DNA from 2 places in the Paeniglutamicibacter kerguelensis genome. Region 2 is predicted to be linked to the other one. Evidence: predicted binding sites of a transcription regulator. Region 2 holds the regulator's gene; the other holds the start of a gene.
The links. The regulator HrcA, encoded in region 2, represses chaperone genes, less so after heat shock. The targets are predictions, from matches to a motif close to TTNGCACTCGNNNNNNNCGAGTGCNAA.

Region 1 (18,725 bases), 1.6 Mb from region 2:
TCGAACCCTCTGAGGTCGGCGAGGTGGTGCGGCTGGTTGAGCTGACCATCGAGCACCGCCCGGCCACCGACGATGCCGCGGGACAGCTGCTCTGCGACGCGGATCTGGAGGTCCTGGGCCGCGAGGCCGGCGCCTACCGCCGTTACGCACTCGCCGTGCGCCGGGAGTATGCCCACGTGCCGGAACCTGCGTTTGCCGCGGGCCGGGCCGCGATCCTGCGCAAGCTGCTGGAAGCTGACTCCCTGTATTCGAGACCGCTGGCCCGTTCCCTGTGGGAAACCCGGGCCCGGGCGAACCTGGCCGCGGAACTCGATCTTCTGGAGCGCCCCGAACCCGCCTGACGGCGAAGGTTCCCGGTTTGTTAAATGCGGCGGGCCGCGGAACACCATTCCCCCAAAGGGGAACGTGTTCCGCGGCCCGCGCGGTATTGCCAGAGGTACAGCAGGGGGGATTAGAAACCGCCCATGCCGCCCATGTCGTCGCCGCCACCTACTGCTGCGCCGGCCGGAACCGGCTTGTCAGCAACAACTGCTTCGGTGGTGAGGAACAGACCTGCGATCGAGGCGGCGTTCTGCAGTGCGGAACGCGTAACCTTTACCGGGTCGTTCACGCCGGCAGCCAACAGGTCCTCGTAGACGCCGGTGGCGGCGTTCAGGCCGTGGCCGGCCGGCAGGCCCTTGACCTTGTCGGCGACAACGCCCGGCTCCATGCCGGCGTTGAAGGCGATCTGCTTCAGCGGTGCTTCGATGGCAACGCGGACGATGTTCGCACCGGTTGCCTCGTCGCCCGTCAGTTCCAGCTTGGCGAATGCAGCTGCGCCGGCCTGGATGAGGGCCACGCCGCCACCGGCAACGATGCCTTCTTCAACGGCGGCCTTGGCGTTGCGCACTGCATCTTCGATGCGGTGCTTGCGTTCCTTGAGCTCGACCTCGGTTGCGGCACCGGCCTTGATGACTGCAACGCCGCCGGCCAGCTTGGCCAGGCGTTCCTGCAGCTTCTCGCGGTCGTAGTCCGAATCGGTGTTCTCGATCTCGGCGCGGATCTGGTTCACGCGACCAGCGATCTCCTCGGCGTCGCCTGCACCCTCGACGATGGTGGTCTCGTCCTTGGTGACAACTACCTTCCGGGCGGAGCCCAGCAGGTCGATGGTGGCGTTTTCGAGCTTCAGGCCGATTTCCTCGGAGATGACCTGGCCACCGGTGAGGATGGCGATGTCGGCCAGCATGGCCTTGCGGCGGTCGCCGAAGCCCGGTGCCTTGACGGCGACGGACTTGAACAGGCCACGGATCTTGTTCACGATCAGGGTGGCAAGAGCTTCGCCTTCGATGTCCTCGGCGATGATCAGCAGCGGCTTGTTCGACTGCATGACCTTCTCCAGGATGGAGACCATGTCCTTGACGTTGGTGATCTTCGAGTTGACGATCAGGATGTACGGATCCTCAAGGACCGTTTCCTGGCGCTCGTTGTCGGTCACGAAGTAGGCGGAGATGTAACCCTTGTCGAAGCGCATGCCCTCGGTGAGCTCAAGCTCGAGGCCGAAGGTGTTCGACTCCTCGACGGTGATGACGCCTTCCTTGCCGACCTTGTCCAGGGCCTCGGCGATCAGTGCGCCGATTTCTTCGTCACCGGCGGAGATCGATGCGGTGGCGGCGATCTCTTCCTTGGTTTCGATTTCCTTGGCGGAAGCCAGCAGCTCGACGGTGACGGCCTCGACGGCCTTCTCGATGCCGCGCTTCAGGGACAGCGGGTCGGCGCCGGCTGCAACGTTGCGCAGGCCTTCCTTGACCAGTGCCTGAGCCAAAACGGTGGCGGTGGTGGTGCCGTCGCCAGCAACATCGTCGGTCTTCTTGGCAACTTCCTTGACGAGCTCGGCACCGATCTTTTCGAACGGATCCTCGAGCTCGATCTCCTTGGCGATGGAGACACCGTCGTTGGTGATCGTGGGGGCGCCCCACTTCTTTTCCAGAACGACGTTGCGTCCACGCGGGCCGAGCGTTACCTTGACGGCGTCTGCCAGAATGTTCAGGCCGCGCTCAAGGCCGCGGCGTGCTTCCTCATCAAATGCAATGATCTTGGCCATAGCGGCTTATGTCCTTTCGGGACGTTCATGCGTATCTACGACCGGAGGCAACGCCCGCGACGGACGAATATTCCCCGATGTCATGGGACGATCGTGAAACATTCTCGCTGCTCTGGTCCAGGACTCACTCAAACACAGACTCCGGACCGCATGGATTCGCCTCGAATAATCGATCGAATTAGCAGTCGGAACTCGTGAGTGCTAATACAAATCTTGGCACTCAAGCATGGAGAGTGCAAGCTGTACGCGTTAGCCCAGAGCATAGCCCGCGGCGCGATCCTTAGCGGAAGCTGTTTCCCAGGACCACTGCAATGCTGCCCGGGATGTTGGCGCTCTTGACGACCGAGCTGATTCCAAGGTCCTCGGCTGCCTGTTCGGCGGTGGCGCGGCTGGCCTCATCACGGTAGTAAACCGTGGAATAAGTGACCTGCTTGCTCCAGTTGGCGGCCGAGACGTTGGTGAATCCCGCGTTCAGCAGCGTGGTGCGAACGGTGCCGGCCAGTCCGGATTTCTTGGCGCCGTTGTAGACGCCCACCTTCATCGAGAGGTCCGCTACGCCACCGAGCTCCGATTCGCCAGCGCTCGGGACCGCATCCGTTTGGCTGGGTTCCGCCGATTTGGAGGGCTTGCCCGAAGCCTTCGGGCTCCCGGATTCCTTCGCCGAAGGCTTCTTGGACGCCGACTTGTCGGCCGAGGGCTCGGTGCTGCTTGCCGCCACGTTTGCCGGGGCCTTGCCACCCCCGTCATTCAGGAGCTTGGGCAATGCGGTGAAGGAAAACACTCCGACCAACAACGCAACGGCACCGAAGACCATCAGCCAACGGAGGCCCGGGCGCACGCCACCGGCAGATGCGGCAGCCGCCCAGCCATTGGCGCGGTGTGACCCACTGCGGTTGCTGAACTCTGGGACGCGATCAAATTCATCGCGCGGATAGTTGGTCATGCCCGTCCTCGGTGATGTGTCTAGCTTTGGGGGCACACGCGGATACATGAATGCAGACGCGGTTGAAGAACAAAACCTTCAACCTGCGTTGTACTCAAGCCTCTGATTCGACCTTTTTGGCCGAACGAGCGCGGTGCCTCGTCGTTCGTAGTCTACGCAATCGTTTGACCAGCGTGGGGTCATAAGCCAACGCGGCGTCCGTGTCGATCAGGGTGTTCAACAGCTGGTAGTAGTTGGTTGCGGATATGGAAAAGAGCTGCGAGATGGCCTGTTCCTTGGCTCCGGCGTACTTCCACCACTGCCGCTCCAGCGCAAGGATCCGCTGGGAACGCTCGTCCAATTCACTCGACTCATCAAGCTCGAACTCAAGCCCAAGTGCCTCGGTTGGCATCGCACACCCTCAACAATCCAGTTCTCCGCATGGTGAACCTCTACAAATTAGTTCAATGTAATTATTCTAACGCGGATCCGGTGCATGTCATTTGCTTCAAGGTGGCCCGATCCGGCCACAATGGCTGCTATGGACACCGGAGAACCAACACTCTTTGAGCTACCAGGCGAGCAACCCGACACCACCAGGTTCCCCTTCGACAGGGGTCTTGGCGATGCGGTTGCGGCTGGTCTCGTGGCCCCAGACTGGGCCGAGGCGTTGGCTCCGGTCGAAGGCAACCTCGTCGACATTGCCAAGGTCCTGGAGAAACGCCGGGGAGCCGGGGAGCACGTGCTTCCGGCGCCCTCGAACATCTTGCGCGCCTTCCAGCTGCCCCTCGCCGAGGCCCGCGTGCTGGTCATGGGGCAAGATCCATACCCCACGCCGGGGCATTCGGTGGGCTTGAGTTTCTCGACCCGGGCATCGGTGAACCCGCTCCCCCGGAGCCTCAAGAACATCTACACCGAGCTGCACACGGACATGGGAATTATCACGCCGACCCACGGAGACCTCTCGGCGTGGGCCGCCCAGGGAGTGGTGTTGCTGAACCGCGTGCTTTCGGTCGGGGCCGGCGCCGCAGGCTCCCATCGCGGCATCGGCTGGGAAGCCGTTACCGACACGGCCATCGCCGCACTTGCCGACCGCGGCGCCCCGCTGGTTGCGATCCTCTGGGGCAAGGACGCCCAGGCGCTGGGACCCCGGCTGGGCGAGACCCCGATCATTGCCTCGGCGCACCCGTCGCCGCTGTCGGCACGACGCGGGTTCTTTGGCTCACGGCCCTTCAGCCGAACCAACCAGCTGCTGGAAGCACAAGGGGCAACGCCCATTGACTGGTCGCTGCCCCCGGTAGTCCGCACGCGCTAACGGCGGCGGATGCCGCTGCGTTCCCCGCTGACGGCGCTGCCGGTGAACGGCCGCGCCAGGGTGTCCCCGAAGACCACGCCGCCGGCGATGGCCATCATGATGGTGAACGCCGTGAACATATCGACCACGGCCCCCGTCATGTCCTCGACGTCGAACACCAGGCCGTACATGGACCGGAAAATCATCAGGCCCGGCAGCAGGAACACGATGGCGGGGGCCGCAAGTACCAGCTGGGGCGCCCGCATCCGGTGTGCAACGATCCGGCCCGCCAAGCCGATGAACGTGGCGGCCACGGCCGGGGCCGTCCGGTCCCCCACGCCCAGTGCCTGGATGCCCAGCAGCACCAGATAGCCAAGCAGCGCTATGGCTCCGGTGGGAAGCAGGAGGGCGCGGCTGGTCTGTTCGGTCACGGCGCCCATCACGACGGCCGCCGCGACCAGGACAACAAGCAGCCACCCCGGGTAGGCGATCTTGTCGATGGTCCGCACGTCGAGCTCCGGCGCCCCGGCCAATTCGCCAATCACCAGGGCCGCCATGATGCCCGTCAGGATTGCCGCGTAACTGAGCCCCGCGGAGAAAAACCTGCCCGCGGCCGTCACGGGGAACCCGTTGATGGCATCCTGCAGCGCCGAAACGAACCGGGACGAGGGCAGCAGCAGCAAGATTCCGCCAGAAACCACCAGCGCCGGGTCGATCGGTGCATTCAAGGCATGGAACAGCACGGCAACGGCCGTGACCACAAAGGTGGATGCGGCGATGGAAAAGAAATCGGGGATGCGCCAACGCGAGGCGTACTTCGCGATCTGCCCGACCAAAAGCGATGAGGCGAATGCAATCGCGGCGCCCGCCAGGGATCCGCCGATGAAGACAACAAACGCTGCGGCGAATCCGCCGGCAGCGGCGGACACCATCCAGCGCGGGAAGGGCTTGGGCTGCCGGGAGATTTCGCGAAGCCGGTCCACCGACTGCTGGCGGGTGACACCGCCTGCGACAATGTCGGACACCAGCTGGTGCACGTAGGCCAGGCCGGCGAAGTTGTTGGTCCACGAGCGCACCACGCGCAGCATGGAATATGAATCTCCCTCCGGCGGGGAGAAGTTCAGGTGGATCGACTGGTTGGTGATGTCCACGTCGATGTGCCGCAAACCCAGGGCGGCAGTCACCGCAATGACGCTCGTCTCGACCTCCAGGGCGCCGGCCCCGTAGCGGAACATCGTTTCGGCCAGATCCAGCGCAAATTCCAGGGTCTTGCGTGCCGAAGCGTCCTGCGCCGAATTGACCTTCGGATTGGCATAGGGCGTGCCCCTGAGCCTGTCCACGATGCTGAACGCCTGGGTCGGCGGGGCGTCGGAGGCCAGCCAGCGGGAAATCATGCGCCTGGCCGTGGGGTTGGCCCGCGGAGGGAGGGCCGGGGCCCCGCTGGGAGTCACGCCGACCTGCCCCGTCTGGGCGTTCAGCTTGTCCTGCACCTCGGGAGGCAATTTTGCCGGCGGCTGGGATGCACTGGGCGTCGGACGCGGAGGTGTCGAGTGCTTCCCTCGCTCCGCCGCGCGCCTTCCGGGCGCTGCCGGGTTTCCCGGGGCCGGCGGCTGTTGCCGCGCCGCGGGCACGCTTGAATCAGCCGGTGCCAGCAGATTCATTTCCCGCGTCTGGACCCGCCTGATGCTCGCGACTTGGGGATTTGGGTCTTCACCGGAGGGCACTGTTTTGGCACCGTCCGGATCCTTGCCTGAAGACACGCTCACTCCTGTCGGTTGCGCCTTTTCACCCCCACCTTACAGCCGTATCTTGGGTATTTATTGAACACGTTTCCTGACTCACATTTTGCCCCGCGCACCAGGCTTCGCAGAGAGTCCCGGGAATATCCCCCGACCCACCCGCGTTGGGCAAAAATAGATGCAAATGTATTCAAATCACTGGAAGGCGAGCACTGCAACCATGAGTGAAAACCACACCCCGCGCCGGCAACTTGAAATCGGCGTTGAGACATTCGGAGACATCACCGAGGATTCCGGCGGCCACCTGCTGCACCCGGCCGAGGTCATTCGAAACGTTGTCGAGGAAGCCAAGGCCGCGGAAGCCGCGGGGCTGGACTTCTTCGGAGTCGGGGAACACCATCGCGACGACTACTCGGTGTCGGCACCCGAGGTCGTCCTGGGCGCCATCGCCGGCGTGACCAAGAACATCCGGCTGGGCTCCGCGGTCACGGTCCTGAGTTCCGACGATCCCGTGCGCGTCTACGAGCGCTTCGCTACGCTCGATGCGCTCTCCAACGGCCGTGCCGAGGTAATCCTGGGCCGCGGATCCTTCATCGAGTCGTTCCCTCTTTTCGGCTACGAACTTTCCGACTACGAGATCCTCTTTGAGGAGAAGCTCGCCCTCTTTGCCAAGCTCCGCAAGTCCGAGCCGGTGACATGGCAGGGGCAGACCAGGTCGGCCTTGCGCAACCAGAGCGTTTACCCGCCCATCGAATCCGGCCTGCTGGACACCTGGGTGGGCGTGGGCGGGAGCCCAGAGTCCGTGGTACGGGCGGGCCGCCACGGGCTGCCGCTCTTCTTGGCCATCATCGGCGGTGCACCCATGGCATTCGAACCACTGACGCGCCTCTACAAACGTTCGCTCGAGGAATTCGGCCACCCGGAGCAGAAGATCGGCGCACACTTCCACGGCCTGGTCGCCGACACCGACGACGAGGCTCTGAAGCTGCTATGGCCGCACTACAAGCGCACCATGGACCGCTTGGGTGCCGAGCGCGGATGGCCGCCGGCAAGCCGCATGCGTTTCCAGGCTTCGGCGGGCCCGGACGGTTCCCTCCTGGCTGGCAGTCCCGAGACCGTAGCCAAGAAGATCGCCGCCTTCGCCAAGGGTCTCGGCCTCTCACGCGTCGACATCAAGTACTCGAACGGGACCCTGCCGCACGAAACCATGGTGCGCAGCATCGAATTGCTGGGCACCAAGGTCAAGCCATTGGTCCTGGACATGCTCAACGACTAGCGATCACCGGGGCACGATCTGCCCATTGACAAACAGAAAACCCCCGGCAAATGCCGGGGGTTTTCTGTGTTGGTGGTTCTTAGCAGACTCGAACTGCTGACCTCTCGCGTGTGAGGCGAGCGCTCTAACCAACTGAGCTAAAGAACCGATCGTTCCACCCCGCAGGGGCGTACCTCACAAGGTTAGCCGAGGTGTGAGGTGCACACCAAATCGACGGAGAAGGTAGGCCCTCGGGCTTCGACGCGCAGGCCGCGCTCCCCGGCCTTGAGTAGCACCCGCCAAAACCGGCCCCGGCAGTCCCGGAAACGACGGGAAACCGGCGCATGAATTTTCCGTAGAACGCCTCCCGGCCACCGCCGTCATCAGTGGCCGCAAAAACCCCGGAAATCCGGTGATTTTCGGCGCTTTAACGCAGCGGTCGAGTCCACTTGAATTTGTCCACCGGCTTGGCTCTTTCGAGCCGTGTTTACAAGATGGCTACGCTCGGGTAATAATTTCTTTTGTCGTTTCCACGACGCCCAAAAACTGGGCCCTACAAGGAAGCTGCCGGGAGCCGCCGGCATCGGTCCCCTACCGGCCAAAGAACCGGCCCGGCGTAATCCCGGGAACCCCTTCTTTCGTTCGCTCTTTTTCACTTAGAGGACCGCTCCCAGTGCTTCCAACCATTGAGTACTCCCTGTCTTATGCTCCGCCCCTGGGCGCCGAGCGCGATGCCCTGTCCGCACTCTGCCACACGCCCGATGCCCGCTGGCACGAGCGCATGGACCATGCCGAATTCGTTGTCACCGCCCTGCATGAGGGGACCCGCGTGGGTCTGGGAATCGTGCACACCTCGGTGACGGCACCCACCCAGGTGGAACGTCCGTTGGAACTCGGTGGAATGTTCGTGCACCCCGCCTACCGCCGCCTGGGCATCCGCCAGCACATGGCCGATGCCCGGCTCACCTACGCCCTGTCCATGGGCGGGACCCCCATTACGGTGATCGACAACCGCAACGAGGCCTCCTGGAGCTACTACGAGCGTTCCAGCAAGTGGACCCCGGAGCAGGAGTACACCGGTTGGTTCACCGGCCTGCCGATGACCATCTGGGTTGCCACCGAATCCTCCTGGTACCGCACGCGCATGGGCATGGATCCGCTGGTTCCCGCGCAGCCGAACGTCGTGCTGCCGCCGGCACAGCCGCTGGTCCTTGGCCCGGACCAGGGCAACGCCGTTTCCGCCTGAGCCCGCACCCGGCCGTCAGGCCGCCAGGCCTGGTTGCCGGATCCTTGGAACGGCCGGTTTCCTGCCGCCAACACCTCTTGCCCGGCGGTTTGGGCCGGGCATAGGGTTGACGACTACGACCGTCCCGACCCGAGGTGCCGTCATGAGCCAACGAAACTCCTATCCCGCCGGCGTGCCCTGCTGGGTGGAAACGTATCAGCCAGACGTGGACGCCGCGCTGGCCTTCTACGACGCCCTGTTCGACTGGCAACCGACCGGTCCCGGACCGCTCGGCGGTGCAGGCTCCGAGGGACGCTACTACGTCGCCCGCATGCGGGGGCTCGACGTGGCGGGCATCGCCTCGCAGCCCGCCGCGGAGGTCCCCACCGCGTGGCTGACCTCGATCGCAGTCGGCAACGTCGATGCGGCGGCCGAGGCCGCCACCCGTGCGGGCGGCACCGTGCTCACCGGGCCCTATGACGCGGCGCCGGCCGGCCGCGGAGCAGTAGTCGCGGATCCCTCCGGGGCCGTCCACGGACTGTGGGAGGCCGGCGATCGGGCAGGGGCCCGGCTGGTCAACGAACCGAGCGCCTGGGCGATGAGCCAGCTGTCCACGCCCGACCCCGACCGCGCGGCGGCGTTCTACGCGGCCGCCTACGGCTGGACCACCCAGGGCTTTGGCGCGGGGTCCGGGGCCGCCATGCTCTTCCGGCTCCCCGGCTACGTCGGCGGCGAACCGGAACAGCCGGTGTCGCGCGAGGTCGTGGCCGTCATGGTCGCCGGCGACGGCCCTGCGCGGTGGACCCCGAACTTCTGGGTCGCCGACGCCGAAGCCACCGGGAACCACGCGGCCGGGCTCGGCGGACGCGCGCTGGCCCCGGCGTTCAAGACCCCGCCCGGGATGACCCTGGTCCTGGAAGACCCGCAGGGCGCGGTGTTCTCGGTGACGGGCGTGGGCGCGCGGCCCTAGGCCAGCCGGCTAGGCCGTTGGGATCCCGGGGCGCATGTCCCCGGTCTCGATGTAGCGCTGGTGCCAGCCCAGGGCCTCGCCCAGCAGGTGCGGGGTGTGCTTACCGTAGCTGCCGACGCGGGCGCGGTCGAAGTAGTCCTGCAGCATCGGGCGGTACTCCGGGTGGGAGCACTTGTCGATGACCACCTGGGCGCGCATCTTCGGGGAGAGCCCGCGAAGGTCCGCAAGACCCTGCTCGGTAATCAGGATCATGGTGTCGTGCTCGGTGTGGTCCACGTGGCTGGCCATCGGGACGATGCCCGAGATCTTCCCGCCCTTGGCCGTCGACGGGGACATGAAGACCGAGAGGTAGCCGTTGCGGGCGAAGTCGCCCGAGCCGCCGATGCCGTTCATGACGTGCGAGCCGACCACGTTGGTGGAGTTCACGTTGCCGTAGATGTCGGCCTCGATCATGCCGTTCAGGGCGATGCAGCCCAGCCGGCGCACGAGCTCCGGGTGGTTGGAGATTTCCTGGGTGCGCAGCAGGATGTGCTCGCGGTAGAAGTCGACGTGCGCATTGAATTCGTCGATGCCGTCGGCGGACAGCGAGAAGGAGGTGGCCGAGGCGAACTCGAGGGTGCCGTCCTTGAGCAGGGCCAGCATGCCGTCCTGGATGACCTCGGTGTAGGCCTGCAGGCCTTTGTAGCCGCCGCGGGCCAGGCCGGCGAGCACCGCGTTGGCGATGTTGCCGACGCCCGACTGCAGCGGCAGCAGCTTGTCGGTCAGGCGCCCGGCGCGGATCTCGTGGTCCAGGAAGTCCAGCAGGTGGTCGGCGATCTGCGTGCTGGTCTCGTCGACCGGGGCGAACGGGCTCAGCCGGTCCGGGGCGCCGGTTTCCACGACGCCGACGATCTTGTCCGGGTCCACGCGCAGGTAGGGCTCGCCGATGCGCTGGTCGGCGGCGGTCAGCTCGATCGGCTTGCGGTGCGGGGGCAGCGCGGTGCCGTAGTAGATGTCGTGCATGCCCTCCATGGCGGCGGACTGCTCCGAGTTGACCTCGATGATGACCTTGTCGGCCATGTCCAGCCAGGTCTTGTTGTTGCCCACGGAGGAGGACGGGATCAGCCGGCCGTCCTCGGTCACGCCCACGACCTCGATGATGGCCAAATCGATCTTGCCGTAGAAGCCGAACCAGGCGTGCTGGGCAACATGGGACAGGTGGATGTCCATGTATTCCATCTCGCCGTCGTTGATGCGGCGGCGCAGCTCGGGGTCGGACATGTAGGGCAGGCGCAGTTCCATGCCGCCGGCGCGGGCCAGCACCCCGTCGAGCTCCGGGGCCGTGGAGGCGCCGGTGAGCACGTTGATCTTGAAGTCGCGTCCCGCGGCGTGCTCGTCTTCCATCAGCCCGGCGAGCGCACCGGGGACTGCCTTGGGGTAGCCGGCGCCGGTGAAGCCGCTCATGGCCACCGTCATCCCCGGCTTCACCAAGGCGGCGGCCTGCTCGGCCGACATCAAGAGGTCTAAGAACTTGGAGTGATGGATCCGATCGTGCACGGCTGCCCTTCCTAAGACGTTTGACACATGGTGCGCAAGTGTCATCTGCGCCACCCTATCGGGAGATCGCGTCACACCCGGACCAAAAGTGCCCGCGGACCGCCCCCGGGCGGGGTTGTTCGGTGAGGCGGCCCGATTTTGCGGTGACTGGTCTGCATTCGCGGCTCACCGCGTATCACGCGCCGTGAGCCGTGAGCCGGGGCGGGGCAAGAGTACCGCCATCCGCGGTCCAAGGCACAGGTCTCCGGCGCCGTCCCTTGGCCGAAAGCCTCGGGTGCTGTTCGGTCAGCGCTGTTGACGTGGTGAAATCCGGTTTGTAGCTAGCATTGGACGCATGGATGAAGCGAGGAAACTCAGGATCACGGTGCTGTGCATCAGTGTGCTCGTCGCCCTGGGCTTCGCGTTTTTTCTTTCGGGCGGTCTGGGCTACCTGCTGGATCCCTGACGGGTCCACGTTCAGGGGGCCTCGTCCGCCGCGGGTTGCAGCTCCCGCCGGAGAACTAGCCGAGAACGGGGTTCTCGATCTTGAGCCCGTCGTTTTGGGTGACGCGTCCGCGAATGAAAATGATGGCGATCAGCCCGAAGACGATGACCGGCAGGTTTCCCAAGCTTGCGATCGCGGTCAGGGACCCGTCGGCAGGGAAGGCCGTTTGAAGGAAAATGCTGGGATCAGTGCTGGCGTGCAGGAGGATCGGCCAGATCAGGTTGCCCGTCACGCGGAGCGTCAGGTACATGCAGATTCCGAACCCGAAGGTGTACAGAAGCTGCATGAGTGTGGTGAAGAGGGCTTGGCCACCGAGCAGGTTCCCTGCGTGTAGCGCCGAGAACACGGCGGCGGACACCACCGCCACGGCGATCTCGGGGTGCCCCGCCTTGCGCATCAAGTTGACCACGAAGCCGCGGGTCAGCGTCTCCTCGGCGAAGCCGATGAACAGACCGGCCAGCAGCCAGACAGCGACCTTGCCGAATCCTGCCTCAGCGTAGTCGATGGTGGCGAACCGCAGGATGTTGAAGCCCAGGACGAGGACGACGGCTATCCACATCCATTTCCCGCCGCCGATGGGCTGGCGCGCGAAGAGCTCTTTCAACCACCCCAGCGAGAGCGCAAAGAGCACCAGGAGCAGCCCGCCGAACGCAATCGGCAGTACGTAGGCGAAGACGATGAATGCGGGGCTCGTCGGATCGGTCAGCATCGGGGCCGCGAGCCAGGTGATCGCGAGCCCGCCGAGCATGTACAGCCCGTAATAGGCGGCCGCAAGAATGACGCCCTTCCACCAGCCGCCCCGCTCCCAGAACTGCTTCCATGCTGTTGACGCTCCGCGGTCGGGCATAATCATTCCTTCGGTCGGGCAAAAAGTCGTCTCAAGCCGGGTCACCCAGCTATTTGGCCAAGTCAATCGTATCTAATACTTCAGAGGGGCCGCAGGTACTGCCTGCAGAGATAGACCCGACCGTGCTTTTCCCGCATCGCGGCCTCGTGCTCGATGTCGGCGTGCATGAAGGCCATGACGGGTGCCGAGAGGCCCTCCGGGCTGGCATACCCGTCATTCGGTTCGTCCCAATTCTTGTAGACGTGCAGGTAGCGGTGGTTCTCGACGAAGCCGCTGCGCCGGTACCAGGCGTTGGCCTCGGTGTTTTCCCGCGTCCATGCATCGAGGGTGAGCACGCCCGCCGGCAGCCGTTGGATGGCGTGGCCCAGCAGAGCTCCCGCGATCCCCCGGCGTTGGGCGTCCGGGCGCACCGCGATCGAGTCGATGGTCGCGCACTGCCCGTCGACCTCGACATCGATGAGCCCCAGCACCCGGCCGTCCTCTTCGGCGACGAAGCACAATTGCGGGTCGGGCAGGACGGTCTTGGCCGTCTTGACGTCGTCAAAGTAGTCGGTCCCGAAGAAGCTCAGCAGCCTGCATTCGAGCCATTGCGGCTCGTCGTCCGGGCGATATTCGCGGATTGTGTACATCGATTCCCTTGTTCGTTGTTTTGTCCGTGGTTTGGCCCGTGCGCTTCCATGGCAGGTGCGCCGCACCCGCGTCTTGCGGGAACGGCGCACCTGCCGGTGTTTGAAGCGTGGAAGTAGGCTTCCCCTTCGGTCAGCGGCGCGAGAAGTTTTGCGCCAGGTCGATCAACGTCCTGGTGCCGAAGCCGGTGGCCCCCTTGGAGCGCCACACGTCGTCGGTGTCCGACTGCATGGTGCCGGCAATGTCCAGGTGGGCCCACGGGGTATCCCCCACGAACTCCGCAAGGAACAGGGCCGCAGTGGTGGCCCCCGCGTACTTGCCGCCGAGGTTGGAAATGTCCGCGATGTCCGAGTCCAGCTGCTTGCGGTACTTGCGCTCCAAGGGCAATTGCCACACCTGCTCGTCGGCGCTCGAGGCGCTGTGGCGCACGGCATCGACGAGGGCCTGGTGGTTGCCCAGCAGGGCCGCGGTGAGCTGGCCCAACGCCATCAGTGCGGCCCCGGTGAGCGTGGCGATGTCCACCACCGCGTCCACGTCGTCCTCGAGTGCCAGGGTCAGCGCGTCGCACATGACCAGGCGACCCTCGGCGTCGGTGTTCTTGACCTCGATGGTCAGCCCGCTGCGGGTGGTGAGCACGTCCCCGAGCTTGTAGGCCGAGCCGTCGGGCATGTTGTCGGTGCACATCAGGAAGCCGGTGACCTCCGCGCCGGCGCCGAGGTCGCGCAGCGCGGTGAACGCGGCAAGCACGGAGGCCGCCCCGCCCATGTCCATTTTCATGAGCAGGTGCATCGGGTCGCTGGGCTTCAGGCTCACGCCGCCCGAGTCGTACATGATGCCCTTGCCGACCAGTCCCAGGTGCCCCGTGGCCTTTCCCCGCGGCGCGTAGTGGAGCTTGATCATGCGCGGTTCCTGGGCGCTGCCCGCGTTGACCCCCAGGAGGCCGCCGCAGCGCATGGCGACAAGTTCCTCGCGGTTGAACTCCTGCACCTCGAACCCGAAGAGCTCCCCAAGCTCCTTGGCCACCTCGGCCAGTGCCACGGCGGTCAGGTGGCTGGGCGGGGCGTTGCACAGGTCCCGGGCGATGTTTGCGGCGCGGGCGTTGATTCGCCCGATCCCGGTGCCGTCCGCGGCCTGGACGGGGTCGGTTCCGTCCGCGCAAACCTGAACGAGTTCCAGCGCGGTGAAGGCCCCGCCGTTCTTCAACGGGGTGAAGGCGTAGCGGGCCAGCAGGACGCCTTCGGTGACGACGCGGCCCAGGGTTTCGGCATCCAGCTCCGTGTCCGGAAGCCGCAGCCCGAACCGGGCCCTGCCCTTGGTCGCACGGGTTGCAGTGGCCGCGGCATCGCGCATTGCGTGCTGGTCCAGTTCGGCGAGCGCTCCCACGCCCACGGCAACCAGCAGGGGCCCGTCATTGGTCGGGACAAGCAACGTGCCGCCCGCTGCGCCGGTGAACCCGGCCCTGGCGAGGGCTTCGCGGTCCAGGCCCAGTTCGTCGGGGACTTCCCCGTCGCTGCCCACCAGCACGGCCACCGCTTCGACTCCGGCAAATGCGTCCACCCAATCGATGACGGGGTCGCCCGCGTGCAGCGAGGGCATCGGTGAAAAGTCGCCGGGGATCAGTTTGTATGCGTCGAATTTCACGGGTTCTCCTTTGTAGCTTCCGGGCTGTCGAGGTCCAGTGCGTCGGGATCGTCGGGTTCCATCTGTTCGGGCAAGCCGTCCTGCAGTCGCTTGGGCATGCGCCCTGCCGGGACGATGGCCAGCAGGGCCAACCCGGCGAGCCCCAGCAGCGAGAGCTGCAGGGAACGCAGTCGCGCTTCGGCGTTGACCGCAACCGCTGCCACTAGTTCCTCGGGGCTTCCGGCCCGCTCCCCGATGGCTATTACGAGCTGCTCGTTTGTCATAAAGTCCGCGTCGCTGATGTTGACCTTGTAGATCAGCTCGTCTGAGATCCCGGGGTGCGCGGCAGCCCCGGAGGCGATCAGCGAGGCGAGCATTCCCACGGCGAAGGCGCTGGCCACCGCGATGCCCACGGATCCCGAGAGGTTGTGAACCAATCCGCGCCAGGCACCGACGTCGCCGGCCAGCGGCTTCGGCACGGAGCTGAGCAACGTGTTGAAGACCAGCGCGACGATTGCGCCCTGCCCCAATCCCAGGAGGACCAGTCCAAGGACGACGAAGAGCTGGCCCCAGTCGTTGCGGATGGTGTAGGCGATCAGGCACAGGGCCCCGGAGACCACCACGAACCCCGTCCGGGCGATGATGCTCGGGGAGAACTTGTCGTAGAGGAACGCCACGAACGTGCTGGCCAGGAAGATGCTCAGCGTGTAGGGAATCAGCGAGAACGAGGTTTCAATGCCGCTTCGCCCTTGCACCATCTGCATGTACAGCGGGATCAGGAAGTTCGCCGCGGTTCCCACGAACAGCATGATGGCCATGCAGGCGGTGATAGCAAGCTCTGAGCTGGATGCCAGAACGCGCAGATCGAAGATGCGCGGCAGCTTGGCGTCCTGGCGCTTGCGGATCCAGGAGAAGAATACCTGGCCGCCGATCAGGCCAAGCAGGATGAGCAGCGGGGCCGGCGAGATGCCCATGATGTTGAACGGCGCCTGCTCGGTGGCGAACCAGATGCCCCAGCTGGACAGGCCGCTGAACCCGAAGCTGAGGAGGATGATGGAAACGGCGGCGATGATGGCGCCGGTCCAGTCGATCTTCAGTGCAGGCTGCGCCGGGATCGTCTTGAGCTTGAAGCTCAGCAGCAGGTTGATCGCACCGAGGACAACCATGAGACCGAACGAGTAGCGCCAGCCGATGGTGGTGGCAAACCATCCGGCGAGCAGCAACGCCAGCACGCCGGCCGCCGGGATCGCCGCGGCCAACAACCCGATGGCCTTGGCTTGTTGGGCGTCCTTGTAATTCGTGGCGATGAAGACAGTCAGTGCCGGGGCGACCAAGGCGATGACCGCGCCGGAGGACGCCTGGGCGATGAACAGCATGGCGGGGCTGACGCTCAGCGCCACACAGGCCATGGCCGCGGCGTGGATCGCCACAGCGATCTGGAAGACCTTTCGGGTTCCGAAGCGGGCGCCGATCTTCGCCCCGAGCAGGATGAAGGCTGCCATGGAGAAGGTACCGGCGGTGATCGCCGTTCCGACTGAGGTTGCCGGAGTGTCCAGGTCGGTGGTGATGCCGGCCATGGAGACGGTCAACGCGTTCACCGCGAACGAGGCTTGGATCTGGGTGAGCACCACAACTACCAGCGGCAGCCAAGAGGCTCTCTCTGCAATGCTGTGGTGCTGTGGAGACGTGGGACTGGCTGTCATTGACCTAACTCCTAGCTCAAGGGAAAGCGCGAGTTACGAAGATATTGCACAACATCTCTACCCGTCCGCCACGCATCACCTCGCAGTGAATACCTAGTCGTCGCGGGTTTTCATGGTGATCGGAGCATAACCCTTAAGGGGTGCCGACTTCCAGAGTTCCACGGCGGCTCAGAATCTTTTGGGGCATTCCGGTGTGTCGGGTTTTTCTTTGCACCGACCGGGTACAGGGACCACCGGTGCTTTCGGCGGAGGCTGGGATCAATCGGCAACAAACCGATCCGGTCCGGGTCTTGCCCGACAACCTCTGGCGTCCGGCAGCGGCGAGGACCCTATCCCGGAGACGCAGTGAGGGGCGGCCCCTTCGGACCGCCCCTCACTGTCTTGTCGTAAAACTACGAGTTGTTATGCCTGCTCGGACGTGCCGGCGTCTTCGCCCAGCGAGTGGGCCTTGCGATAGCGGGCAACCTTTGCAAACGTCACGACGCTTAGCATCGCGATCATCGAGAAGGCGGTAATAACCAATGTTTCGTGGCCTGGAGTCATTTGTGAATCATCCTCTCTCTAATGTGCGGCGAAGCCTGCGGGGTCGGGTTCCCGAAGACCTGCTGCTTGGGTGCGTCCATAAAATTTCTTGGACATCTGCTCCCGTGTGTTGCGGTGCGAACCAGCCTGTAAGGGCGGTTCGCTTGGTGTTTAAAGCGAGCCGTACCCGGAGCCATGACAGCTCCGGCAAACGGCGAAAATGCCGCCTCGAACATCCGGAACCTTGCACCAGACATCTCCGCAGACCCCTCGGTCCGGCTTGATGCCGCGCAGTTCCGTTCAGCCGGCAACGGAGCCGTAGGATTTCTTGTCATCTATATCGACACAAGCGAAGGCATCCCGGGCCAGCTGATCACGCCAAGCGGTTTGTACTAGGTATCTGGTGTCACTTGGACACAATCCAAGGCACTTGTTTTCTTCTAGAAACCAACTCGTCGATCTTCAATTATCGCAGATTTGTACTATTTCGCAACTCGATGCAGATTCAACCCTGTCCGGAGATCCCCAATTTTCGGTCTGACTCGGCAGTTTTCTTGCATCCGGATGACGATCGCAATGCCGAATCAACATCCAGGGAGGTTCGCCGTTGCCGGGTGTCAGCCGAGCGGGAATTGAAGATTTCGGACCCGCGGGCGGGCCACGCAGCATGTGGCAAGCGGGCAGTGTCCCGGAAAACGAAAACGGCCGCCGCAACACCGCGAATGCGGATGTTGCGACGACCGTTAGAGGTCGGGGCCACGGCCCCGGGAAAGCTATTGCTTGTTGCCGAGCACTTCGTTCACGCCGGTCTCATCGGGGTATGCGGCCTGCGTACCCTTCTTCGTTGCGGCCAATGCGGCGCTTACCGAAGCGAAGGCTGCCGAGGTGTACAGCGAATCCCCCGCCGCAAGGCGTGCCGCCAGTGCGCCGGTGAAGGCGTCTCCGGCGCCGGTTGTATCGATCGCATCGACCTTCGTCGGAGCGATGCGGACAACCCGGCCCTCGGAGCCGGCCAGGCCGTCGAGGACCACCGAGCCGTTGGCACCGAGGGTCACCACGGCGCGGTCTAGGCCGCGGTCGGCGAAGTGCTCAAGCACCGGCTCCCAGTCGGAGGTCGGCGCATCCGGCGCGGGGATTTCTTCCCCGCCCAGGAACTGCGAGGCCTCGTGCGCGTTGACGAGCAACACGTCCGCGAGGGATGCGAGTTCGGGCGCCACCGGTGCGTACGGGGAAAGGTTCAGCAGCACGGTTGCACCGGCATCGTGCCCGGCCTGCGCGGCGGCCTGGACGGTGTCCAGCCCAACCTCGAGGCACAGGCAGACCACCGAGGATCCGTCGAAGGCGGCCTGTGCGGCGGCAACGTCGGCGGGCCGCAGCGTTCCGTTGGCACCGGCGGAGATGACGATGCTGTTTTCACCTGCGGCATCGACGGTCACCACGGCAACGCCGGTCTCGACACCGGCAACCCGGTTCACCTGCGTGACATCCACGCCTGCCGCCGAACAGGAGGCCAACAGCATGTCGCCATTGGAATCCTGGCCCACGGCACCCACCAGCGAAACAGCACCGCCAAGCAGGCCCGCGGCAACCGCCTGGTTGGCGCTCTTGCCTCCGGGGTTCACCGTGAAGCCCTCGCCGTGCAGGGTCTCCCCCGGTTGCGGGAGCCGCTCGGTGTAGATGGTCAGGTCCGCGTTGAGCGAGCCGACCACCACGATCCGGCCTGTTTCATTGCTGGGGGTTTGCTGGTTCAATTACTGCACCTCTGCGTCGACTGGTTTGGGGATCAACAATGAAGCGGCGAATGCCGCGACGGTAATGACCAGGCCGACCATGACCACCGTGAAGTAGGAAGCGTGGTCGCCCAGGTTAGAGGTTCCCACAAGCACGGCCGGCAGGACAAG
Region 2 (9,860 bases):
GGCCGGATGGCCTTGCCCCGGCCGGAAAGTATCTTCAGCCCCAGCACGGACTGGGCGTCGCCGGCGCCGGAGCCCTCCAGCATGCGCACCAGCTGTTCAATGGTCTGCGCGGAAATCCGGGTCCCGTTGGCCGCAAGCGTGCGGGCCTCGGTGATCACCCGCAAGGCCCTGTGCGCGGCTCCCGGCTCGCCGGTGACCCGAAGGTCGTTGCCCCGGGCGTGGAGCTCGACGCCCGGGTAGGCGCCACCGATGACACGCAATAGTTCATCGTGTGCACCCAGGGTGGCTACCATTTGGTCGGAACTGTCGAAGCTGACCAGCGCATCGGTTTCCCGCGGCTGCCCTGATTGGCTCATCTCTGGATCCATACGACTGTTGCCGCCTCCGCATTCCGTGTGGGCGACTAAGGCCTGCGGTCCTTCCGCGGCCAATGGTCCCTGCACCTCGTCCATCTTATCCTGCCCTTGTGGCACCGGCCATTGGCGCGCGGGCGGCCCGCCTGCCGGCCCGCGAATATATCAATCAGGCAACAGTCCCCGCAAAACGCGGATCGGCGCCCCCCTCGAGGGAAAATTTGTGCAAGGCTGGGGAAAGCCCGCCAACTCCCCCGATGCGGATGCACCCCTGCTTTTAGTTCCCTTTCTCCCAGAGAGCCACTATTTCCGATGTCCCGATCCCGTCGCGCCGCCCATTCCCGCATTGCGGTCTTGGCACTCACGGCGCTGCTTGGAACCTCGGCCTCCTGCGGTCTGGGGACCGGCGCCGAGCAGTTCTCGATGCCCGCATCGAACGCCGACGTCCATTCGGCCGCCCCGTTGTCGGCGGTCGAGATGGAGCCCTTGAGCACCGACCGCAGCATGCCCGTCTACTGGCTCTCGGAATCGGACGGAACGGTGCGTCTCTATCGGGAGTTCGTGCAGATCCCCGGGGTCGGGGATCCGATCGCCGCATCGGTGCGCTACATGCTGAACTCGAAGCCGCATGACACCGACTATTTCAACCTGTGGCGGCCGAGCAACTCGATCGGTGCCTCGGTGAGCCCCGGGAACATGATCACCATCGACCTGGGCAAAAAGGCGTTTGGCGCGTCGCTGGACCGCGGCCTCGCGGAGCGGTCGATCGCGCAATTGGTGTTCACTGCCACGGCCGCGGCGGCCAACGCCGGCATCCTCTCCGACGGCATCGAACCGAGCGTGCGGATCCAGGTCGACGGATCGAGCGACTTCCTGGCCTTCGGCCAGATTCCGCTGGACCAGACCTTCACCCGCGATTCCAAGCTTGCGGCCCCGCTGTGGGTCATCGACCCGCAAGCCGGCAGCACCGTGCCCGCCGGGCAGGTGGATTTCCGCGGCCTGAGCGCCAGTTTCCCCGGCGGGGAATTCTGGGAGATCCGGCGGAGGAAGTCCATGAACCCGCTGAAGACCAAAAGCGAATCGACCGAGCCCGTCGCCTCCGGCCAGCTGCCCACGGGCGGCGACGGCCTGGACACCAACGAATTCTCCTTCAGCCACAAGCTCGAGGCCGGCGACTACACGTTCACCGCATGGGGCGTCGACGCGACCACTGACAAGCGGGTCGCCATCGAATCCAAGGACTTCACGGTGGAGGACTGAGATTCCCGCCGACCTAGCCGCACCGACCAAACACCGCCAACGCAAAGATCCCTGTGTCGGATCCCCCACCAAGGGGAATCCGGCACAGGGATCTTTTTGCCTGCGTCAGGGGCCGCTTCCTAAAGCTGTCCGAGCAGGTGCCTGACGAGCACCAGCGCCGCGGGCCCCGCGGTCGAGGCGCGCAGCACGTGTTGGCCCAGCAGCGCCACCTTGGCGCCGGCGGCCAGGAACTGGTCAATCTCGTGGTCCGAGATCCCGCCCTCGGGCCCGACGACCAGGTGTACCTCGGCGCGCGGCGCCTTGCCGGCGGCCAGCTCCCGGGCGTGCTCGGCGGCCCAGGTCCCGACGACGTCGGCCACCGAGGCGGCACCGCGTTCGTGCAGCACCAGCACCAGCACCGGAGTCCCGGCGTCCGCCGCGGCCGCCATGGACTTGGCCAGCGCCGGGGTGGAAAGCATCGGCAGGACCTCGGGCAGGAACGTGCGCCTGGATTGCTTCAGCGCGCTGAGCACCGTCGCTTCCCACTTGCCCAGCGCCTTGGCGGCCTTGGCCTCGTTCCAGCGCACGATCGCGCGTTCGGACTGCCACGGGCGCACCGCGTCGATGCCGAGCTCCACCGCGGACTCGACTGCCTGCAGGTCGCGGTCGCCCTTGGCCAGCGCCTGCACCAGGGTGATGCGGACCGGTTGGGCCTCCTCGTGCTCGACGGAAGCCACCGTGGCGCGCAGGGAGGACTTGTCGGTGTCCAGCACCTCGACGCGTGCGCGCACGCCGGTGCCGTCGACAAGGTCGATCGTCTCCCCGCCGCGCACGCGCTTCACGTTCACCGCGTGGTGGGCCTCGGGCCCCTCAAGGGTGAGCACGGAACCCACGGCGGGGTCGCCGATGGACCCGGGCTCCATGAAGAAGCACTGGTTGCTCATGAGCCCAGGTTGCCGAGCTTGCCGCGCAGGCGGGAGAACATCCCGCCGCTGTTTTCCATGCGGCCCTCGGCGAATTCCTCGCCGCGCAGCTTGGCCAGCTGCTCGAGCAGCTCGCGCTGTGCCGCGTCGACCTTGGTCGGAGTCTCGACGTGCAGGTGCACGATGATGTCGCCGCGCTTGCCGCCGCGCAGGCGCGGAACGCCGTAGCCGGCCAGGCGAACCGTGTCGCCGGACTGCGCGCCGGATTCGACCTCGATGACCTGGGCGCCGTCGAAGGTCTCCAGTTTCAGGTCCGCGCCGAGCGCGGCCGCCGTCATCGGGACGTTCATGCGTGCGTGAAGGTCGACGCCCTCGCGTTCGAAGACCTTGTGGCGGCGCACCTCGATCTCCACGTACAGGTCGCCGTTGGGACCGCCGCCGGGACCCGCCTCGCCCTGGCCCGCCAGGTGGATGCGGGTGCCGCTGGCAACGCCGGCGGGGACCTTGAGCTGCTTGGAGATGCGTTCGCGGATGCGGCCCTGGCCGTTGCAGTCGATGCAGGGATCCGGGATGGTGGTGCCGAAGCCGCGGCAGGCCGCACAGGTCTCCACGGTCATCATCTGGCCCAGGAAGGAGCGGACCGGGCGCTGGACCTGGCCGGCGCCGTGACAGATGCTGCAGGTGACGGGCGAGGTGCCCTTGCGGCAGCAGGTACCCTCGCAGGTGGGGCAGGTGACGGCGGTTTCCATGTCCAGCGGGTACACGGTGCCGGCCACCGCATCGGCAAGGTCGATCGTCGCCGTGATCAGCGCGTCGCGGCCGCGCTGGGTGCGCGAGGCCGGGCCCTGGGCCTGGCCTCCGCCGAAGAACTGCTCGAAGATGTCCCCGAAGCCGCCGCCGAAACCGCCGCCTCCGCCGAAACCGGTCTGGCCCGTGCCGTTTTCGTTGCCCGTGGCATCGTAGTTGGCGCGCTTGTCCGCGTCGGCGAGCACCTCGTAGGCGCGGGTCACCAGCTTGAACTGCTCCGAGGCGTCCTCCCCCGGGTTCACATCGGGGTGTAGCTTGCGGGCCAACTTGCGGTAGGCCTTCTTGATCTCTTCGCCCGTGGCGTCCTTGCTGACGCCCAGAACTTCGTAGTGAGTGCTCACAGTGCTCGCTGTGTCCTTTCGTACTTCAAAAATTGACAATGGCCCGGCGGTCAGCCGGCCAAGATGCGGGAAAGATATCTGGCGACGGCGCGCACGGCGGCCATCGAGGTGGGGTAGTTCATGCGGGTCGGGCCCAACACGCCGATCATCGATTGTTCGCCCGGCCCGTAGCCGGTCGCGACCACCGAGGCCTCCGTGAGGGCGCCGTACTGGTTTTCGGTTCCGATGCCCACCGCGATCCCGTGTGCGTCCTGTTCCAGTTCGGAGAACAAGCGCAGCAGCACAACCTGTTCCTCAAGCGCCTCGAGGACCGGGGTGATGCTCAACGGGAAGTCGCGGTTTGCGCGGGCCAGGTTTGCGGTGCCGGCCATGACCATCCGGTCCACGGTGTTGTTGCGAGCCAGCGCCCCCAACGCCTCGGCGATGGCCCGTGCCGCGTGCAGCAGTCGTGGTTCGACCAGGTCCGTGGGACCTCCGCAGAGTTTTGAGACATCTGCAATGGGTCGGTTGTCCAACACCGCGAGGAACACCGCGCGCAGGCGCTGGAGGTCTTCTTCGCCGGTTTCCGGGGGCAAAAGAATGACCCGCTGTTCAACCTTGCCGCTGGAGGCAATGAGGACAACGAGTGTCTGCCCGGCGCCAAGGCCCACGAGCTCGATGTGGCGGACCGTGGCGTTTGAGTAATGCGGCACCTGGATGAGCGCCACCTGCTGGGTGATGCTTGCCAGCAGGCGGACGGTGTTTTCGAGGACCTCATTGAGGTCGTGCGAGCCCTCGATCAGCGCGGCAATGGCACGTCGCTCGGCTGGCGAGAGCGGCTTGATGTCGCCGATTTGGTCGACGAAATGGCGGTAGCCCTTCTCTGTGGGGATCCGCCCGGAGGAAGTGTGCGGGGCAACAATAAAGCCCTCTTCCTCAAGCGAAGCCATGTCGTTGCGGATGGTAGCGGCCGAGACGCCGAGGTTGTGCCGATCCAGCAGGGCCCGCGAACCCACCGGCTCACGGGACTTGACATAGTCTTCAACGATGGCTCGGAGGACCTCAAGCCTGCGCGGTTCGGTCATTCTTACCCTCCTGACTACCAGATTGATACGGTCGACGACGCATCTGGGTGCCCGGGCCCGCGAATTTGCGGCCTTTAGCACTCGACATGTCCAAGTGCTAAGTCTAATACGTCCGGCTGGGTTGTTAGCATGGTTTGTTCAAACACGGCGGTGCCGCGTTCACCACACGCCCCACCGCCGCAGCATGCGACCACCGGCACCGGAAAGTGAAACCATGACCAATTACACCTGGGGCGCCCAAGACATGAGCGCCCCCGCACGACGACAGCTCCGCAAGGTCCCGCTGAGCCTGGGCTTGCTGCTCGAAGACGTCGAAAGCGGCTGGGTGGGAGAGGTTGTCCGCATGGAAAAATCCGGCGGCATGCGCGTGATGGCCCTGGAGGACCGGGCAGGCCGGACCAAGTCCTTCCGCACGGGTTTCGGCTTCCTGCTCGAGGGAGAGCCCGTGGAAATCACCGAACCGGTTGCCGCGCAGCCGGCCAAGCAGGGCACGGCGCGCAGCGCCTCGGGGTCGCGAATGGTCACCGACCTGCGGGCCCGCACCGCCCGGGCAAGCCGCATTTGGGTGGAAGGCAAACACGACGCCCAGCTGGTTGAAAAGGTCTGGGGCCACGACCTGCGCGTGGAGGGCATTGTCGTCGAGCCCCTGCACGGAGTCGATGACCTGGCTGCCGCCATCCGCGATTTCTCCCCCGGCCCGCAGCGCAAGCTTGGAATCCTCGTCGACCATTTGGTTTCCGGCACCAAGGAGGCAAAGATCGCCGCAGAGGCCATGCGGGTTCCGGGCGCGGCCGGCAATGTGCTGATTGTCGGCCACCCGTACGTCGACGTGTGGCAAGCCGTGCGCCCCACGGTGCTGGGCATCAAGGCATGGCCGGTGGTGCCGCGCGGAACGGACTGGAAAACCGGCATCCTCAAGGGCCTGGGCTGGCCGCACCGGGAACAGGTCGACGTGGCCCAGGGATGGGAACGCATCCTGGGGCAGGTGCGAAGCTATGCGGATCTGGAACCTTCGCTGTTGGGCCGCGTTGAAGAGGTCATCGACTTCCTCACCGCAGGCGACCACGGGCCCGAATAACTCTCCATCCACCGGCGACGCGCCCGGCCGGAAAAATGTCAGCACCGTGAGAATGCTCACGCTTCGCTTATGATCGGGCACGTGGGCAACCCAAAGGTGGCGCAAGTCAGGGGATAACCGTTCACCATCCGGCCGGGACTCGCCCAAAGCCGCGGTTCGATTCTATGGACCCGTTGGATTGGCGATAAACTGTCCAACGATTCACCAACAGCAACGAAGAGGACACCAGCAGTGGTCAACGAGGCACGACAGTCACCCGGCGAAGGCAATGGCCAGCCGGACCGATTCGAAGGTTCCTCGGATGCCCCGCTGCCCCTGACGCCTGCCGAAGATCGCCAGTGGGCAACCATCGCCCACTTCGGCGCGATCCTTGGGTGCATCCCCTCGGCCATCATCTACTACGTGTACCGCTCGCGCGGGCCGTTCACCGCGCAGGAATCCAAGGAAGCGCTCAACTTCACGTTTCCGCTCACGGTCCTGGCAGTGCTGCTGAACCTGCTCTCGCTGATTCCCGTCATTGGATGGGTCTTCGCGGTCCTCGTCGTGGCAATCTGGATTTTCCTCACCGTCAGCGGCGTCAAGGCGGGCATCAACGCGAACAAGTCCCGCCCCTACCGCTACCCGTTCAACCTTCGGCTGTTCAAGTAGCAAAGAGCCGGGTGGGATCGTAAGGGGCATTGCCGACAAGGCAGTGCCCCTTACGATTTGGAGAGCACCCGAGCCGGTTTTTGATCTTTGCCCGGTCATTCCGGCAGCGGTCCAGGCCACCGCATTTTGTGCACCGTTCATCGACGCGCTGGGCCGAGACTCCCCGGGCCCGGCCGGACCGAAAACCATCCAAGCTGGCGAGCGGAGACGCCGCCGCGGTCCCCTGACGGCAGCACCGGCTCTGCAAGGACACCTGCTCCAGATGACAAAGGTGGGTGGCGGGCTGGAATTCCAACCCGCCACCCACCTTTGTAGGATCCACCTGCTATGGCGGCGAAGTGCTCCCTAGAAATCCAGCAGGCGCCGCAACACGGCATCGGCCAATAGCCGTCCCTGCAACGTCAAGACAACCTTCTTGGCAAATGCCGCCTCGGGGACCACCAAGCCATCGGCAATCAAGCCGGCAATTGCCTTCCGGCCCTCGGGCTTCAGTTCGGCGGTGTCCATGCCGTCGACGATGCGTGTCAACAACATGGCCCGTTCCAGGTAGCGGGCGTCCTCGTCCGGGGTCTCACGTCCCGCGGCGGGCGAGGTGCCTGCATCGATGCGCTGCTGGTAGGCGGCAGGGTGCTTGACGTTCCACCAACGCAGCCCGCCGACGTGGGAGTGCGCCCCGGGCCCGGCGCCCCACCAGTCGCCACCTTGCCAATAGGCAAGGTTGTGCAGGCAGCGGCTGTCCGCGTCCTTCGACCAGTTGCTGACCTCGTACCAGTTGTACCCGGCAGCGGCGAAAAGTTCGTCGGCGATCAGGTACTTGTCGGCGTGGTCGTCATCGTCGATGTTTGCGACCTCGCCGCGGCGGATCTGCCCGGCAAGCCGCGTTCCGTCCTCGATGATCAGCGCGTAGGCGGAAATATGGTCGGGGTCGTAGCTCAGCGCAGTGTTGACGCTGGTGCGCCAATCCTCGATCGACTCCCCCGGCGTGCCGTAAATCAGGTCGACGCTCACCTGCAGGCCCGCAGCCTTCGCCCATTGCACGGCCAGACCGACCCGCTCGGGGTTGTGCGTGCGGTCAAGGGTTTTCAGGACATGCGGGACCGCGGACTGCATGCCGATCGACACGCGGGTGAACCCGCCGTCGGCCAGCAGCTGCAGGGACTCCGGCGTCACCGAATCCGGGTTGGCCTCCGTGGTGATTTCCGCGTCGGGAGCCAGGTCCCATTGGGTGCGGATTTCACGCAGCACGCGGACCAGGTCCTCGGCGGGCAACAGCGTGGGGGTTCCGCCGCCGAAGAAGACGGTGGACACGCTGCGCCGCGGCACGCCGGATTCCTCCAGGACCTTGGCGCCAAAGGCGATCTCCGAGGAGACCGCTTCCGCATAGGTGTCCTGGCTGGAACCCGAGCCGAGCTCATGGGCCGTGTACGTGTTGAAGTCGCAGTAGCCGCAGCGCACGGCGCAAAACGGAATGTGGACGTAGACCGAAAAGGTCCGGTCCACGGCACCATCGGCGCAGGTTGCCGGAAGCAACCCGTCCGATGGTGCCGGATCCCCGAGGGGCAAAGCACCTGGCATTATTACTTCTTCTTGGGCTCGTCGGATGACAAGGCAACGATGAAGGCTTCCTGGGGAACCTCCACGCGGCCGACCATCTTCATCCGCTTCTTGCCGGCCTTCTGCTTTTCCAGCAGCTTGCGCTTACGGCTGATGTCGCCGCCGTAGCACTTGGCCAGAACGTCCTTGCGGATGGCACGGATGCTCTCACGGGCGATGATGCGCGAACCGATGGCTGCCTGGATCGGCACCTCGAACTGCTGGCGAGGAATCAGTTCGCGCAGTTTCTGGGTCATCATGTTGCCGTAGGCGTAAGCCTTGTCGCGGTGGGTGACGGCACTGAACGCGTCGACCTGTTCGCCCTGGAGCAAAATGTCGACCTTGACCAGGTCCGAGATCTGTTCGCCGTCGGCCTTCCAGTCCAGCGAGGCGTAGCCGCGGGTCTTGGACTTCAATACGTCGAAGAAGTCGAAGACGATCTCGGCCAGCGGAAGCCAGTAGCGGATCTCCACGCGTTCCTCGGAGAGGTAGTCCATGCCGCGCATGACGCCACGGCGCGACTGGCACAGTTCCATGATTGCGCCGACGAATTCGTTCGGTGCCAGGATCGTGCCGGCAACCATCGGCTCGTGGACCTCGAGGATCTTCCCGTCGGGGAACTCGCTCGGGTTGGTCACGGTGCGCATCTTCTTGTCATCGGTCATGACCTCGTACACCACGTTCGGCGCGGTGGAGATCAAGTCCAGATTGAACTCGGCTTCGAGGCGTTCGCGGGTGATTTCTAGGTGCAACAGGCCCAGGAAGCCGACGCGGAAGCCGAAGCCCAGGGCTACGGAGGTCTCCGGGACGTAGGTCAGGGCAGCATCGTTGAGCTGCAGTTTGTCCAGCGCGTCGCGCAGTGCCGGGTAGTCCGAACCGTCGATCGGGTACAGGCCGGAGAAGACCATGGGCTTCGGGTCCTGATAGCCGCCCAGCGACTTCTCGGCCGGCTTGGCAAAGTTGGTGACGGTGTCGCCGACCTTGGACTGGCGCACGTCCTTCACGCCGGTGATCAGGTAGCCGACCTCGCCGACGCCCAGGCCCTTGGTGGGAACCGGCTCCGGTGAGGAGACACCGATTTCCAGCAGGTCGTAGACGGTGCCGGTGGACATCATCTGGACCTTCTCGCGCGGCGAGAGGTTGCCGTCAACGACTCGGACGTAGGTGACAACGCCGCGGTAGGTGTCGTAGACCGAGTCGAAGATCATGGCACGCGCCGGAGCATTCGGGTCCCCGACCGGTGCCGGAAGGTCGCGAACGACCTTGTCCAGCAGGGCCTCGACGCCCATGCCGGTCTTGCCGGAAACCTGAAGGATGTCCTCGGGATCGCAGCCGATGAGCTTGGAAATCTCCGCCGCGTACTTTTCGGGCTGCGCCGCGGGAAGATCGATCTTGTTCAGCACGGGAATGATCGTCATGTCATTCTCCATGGCCAGGTACAGGTTGGCCAGGGTCTGGGCTTCGATGCCCTGTGCCGCGTCAACCAGGAGGATGGCGCCTTCGCAGGCCGCCAGGGAACGCGATACTTCATAGGTGAAGTCGACGTGCCCCGGGGTGTCGATCATGTTCAGTGCGTAGGACTGCCCGTCGACCTCCCATGGCATGCGTACGGCCTGTGACTTGATGGTGATGCCGCGTTCGCGTTCAATGTCCATCCGGTCCAGGTACTGGGCCTTCATATCGCGTGAGGAGACGACTCCGGTGAGCTGCAACATGCGGTCGGCCAGGGTCGACTTGCCGTGGTCGATGTGGGCGATGATGCAGAAGTTTCTGATGATCGCCGGATCTGTCGCGGCAGGCACCGGTGCGGTGCG

Region 1: the regulator HrcA is predicted to act here: its motif matches at 2,259-2,285, upstream of groL (chaperonin GroEL).

What each region holds. Positions count from the first base shown of each region.
Region 1 is NZ_JAGIOF010000001.1:60,604-79,328, reverse strand. It holds gene JOF47_RS00345 (DUF4031 domain-containing protein) at 1-341, shown strand, start outside; gene groL (chaperonin GroEL) at 452-2,080, opposite strand; gene JOF47_RS00335 (LytR C-terminal domain-containing protein) at 2,361-3,023, opposite strand; gene JOF47_RS00330 (DUF3263 domain-containing protein) at 3,118-3,414, opposite strand; gene JOF47_RS00325 (uracil-DNA glycosylase) at 3,544-4,317, shown strand; gene JOF47_RS00320 (threonine/serine exporter family protein) at 4,314-6,056, opposite strand; gene JOF47_RS00315 (LLM class flavin-dependent oxidoreductase) at 6,256-7,311, shown strand; tRNA gene JOF47_RS00310 (tRNA-Val) at 7,382-7,458, opposite strand; gene JOF47_RS00305 (GNAT family N-acetyltransferase) at 7,964-8,536, shown strand; gene JOF47_RS00300 (VOC family protein) at 8,679-9,485, shown strand; gene scpC (succinyl-CoA:acetate CoA-transferase ScpC) at 9,495-11,021, opposite strand; gene JOF47_RS00290 (CPBP family glutamic-type intramembrane protease) at 11,522-12,352, opposite strand; gene JOF47_RS00285 (GNAT family N-acetyltransferase) at 12,433-12,981, opposite strand; gene JOF47_RS00280 (leucyl aminopeptidase family protein) at 13,112-14,620, opposite strand; gene JOF47_RS00275 (MFS transporter) at 14,617-16,302, opposite strand; gene JOF47_RS00270 (hypothetical protein) at 16,705-16,845, opposite strand; gene JOF47_RS00265 (hypothetical protein) at 17,020-17,220, shown strand; gene JOF47_RS00260 (ribokinase) at 17,598-18,575, opposite strand; gene uriT (uridine transporter UriT) at 18,576-18,725, opposite strand, start outside.
Region 2 is NZ_JAGIOF010000001.1:1,676,418-1,686,277, forward strand. It holds gene JOF47_RS07655 (PhoH family protein) at 1-356, opposite strand, end outside; gene JOF47_RS07660 (GerMN domain-containing protein) at 666-1,613, shown strand; gene JOF47_RS07665 (16S rRNA (uracil(1498)-N(3))-methyltransferase) at 1,733-2,536, opposite strand; gene dnaJ (molecular chaperone DnaJ) at 2,533-3,663, opposite strand; gene hrcA (heat-inducible transcriptional repressor HrcA) at 3,714-4,727, opposite strand; gene JOF47_RS07680 (DUF3097 domain-containing protein) at 4,942-5,805, shown strand; gene JOF47_RS07685 (DUF4870 domain-containing protein) at 6,037-6,453, shown strand; gene hemW (radical SAM family heme chaperone HemW) at 6,799-8,028, opposite strand; gene lepA (translation elongation factor 4) at 8,031-9,860, opposite strand, start outside.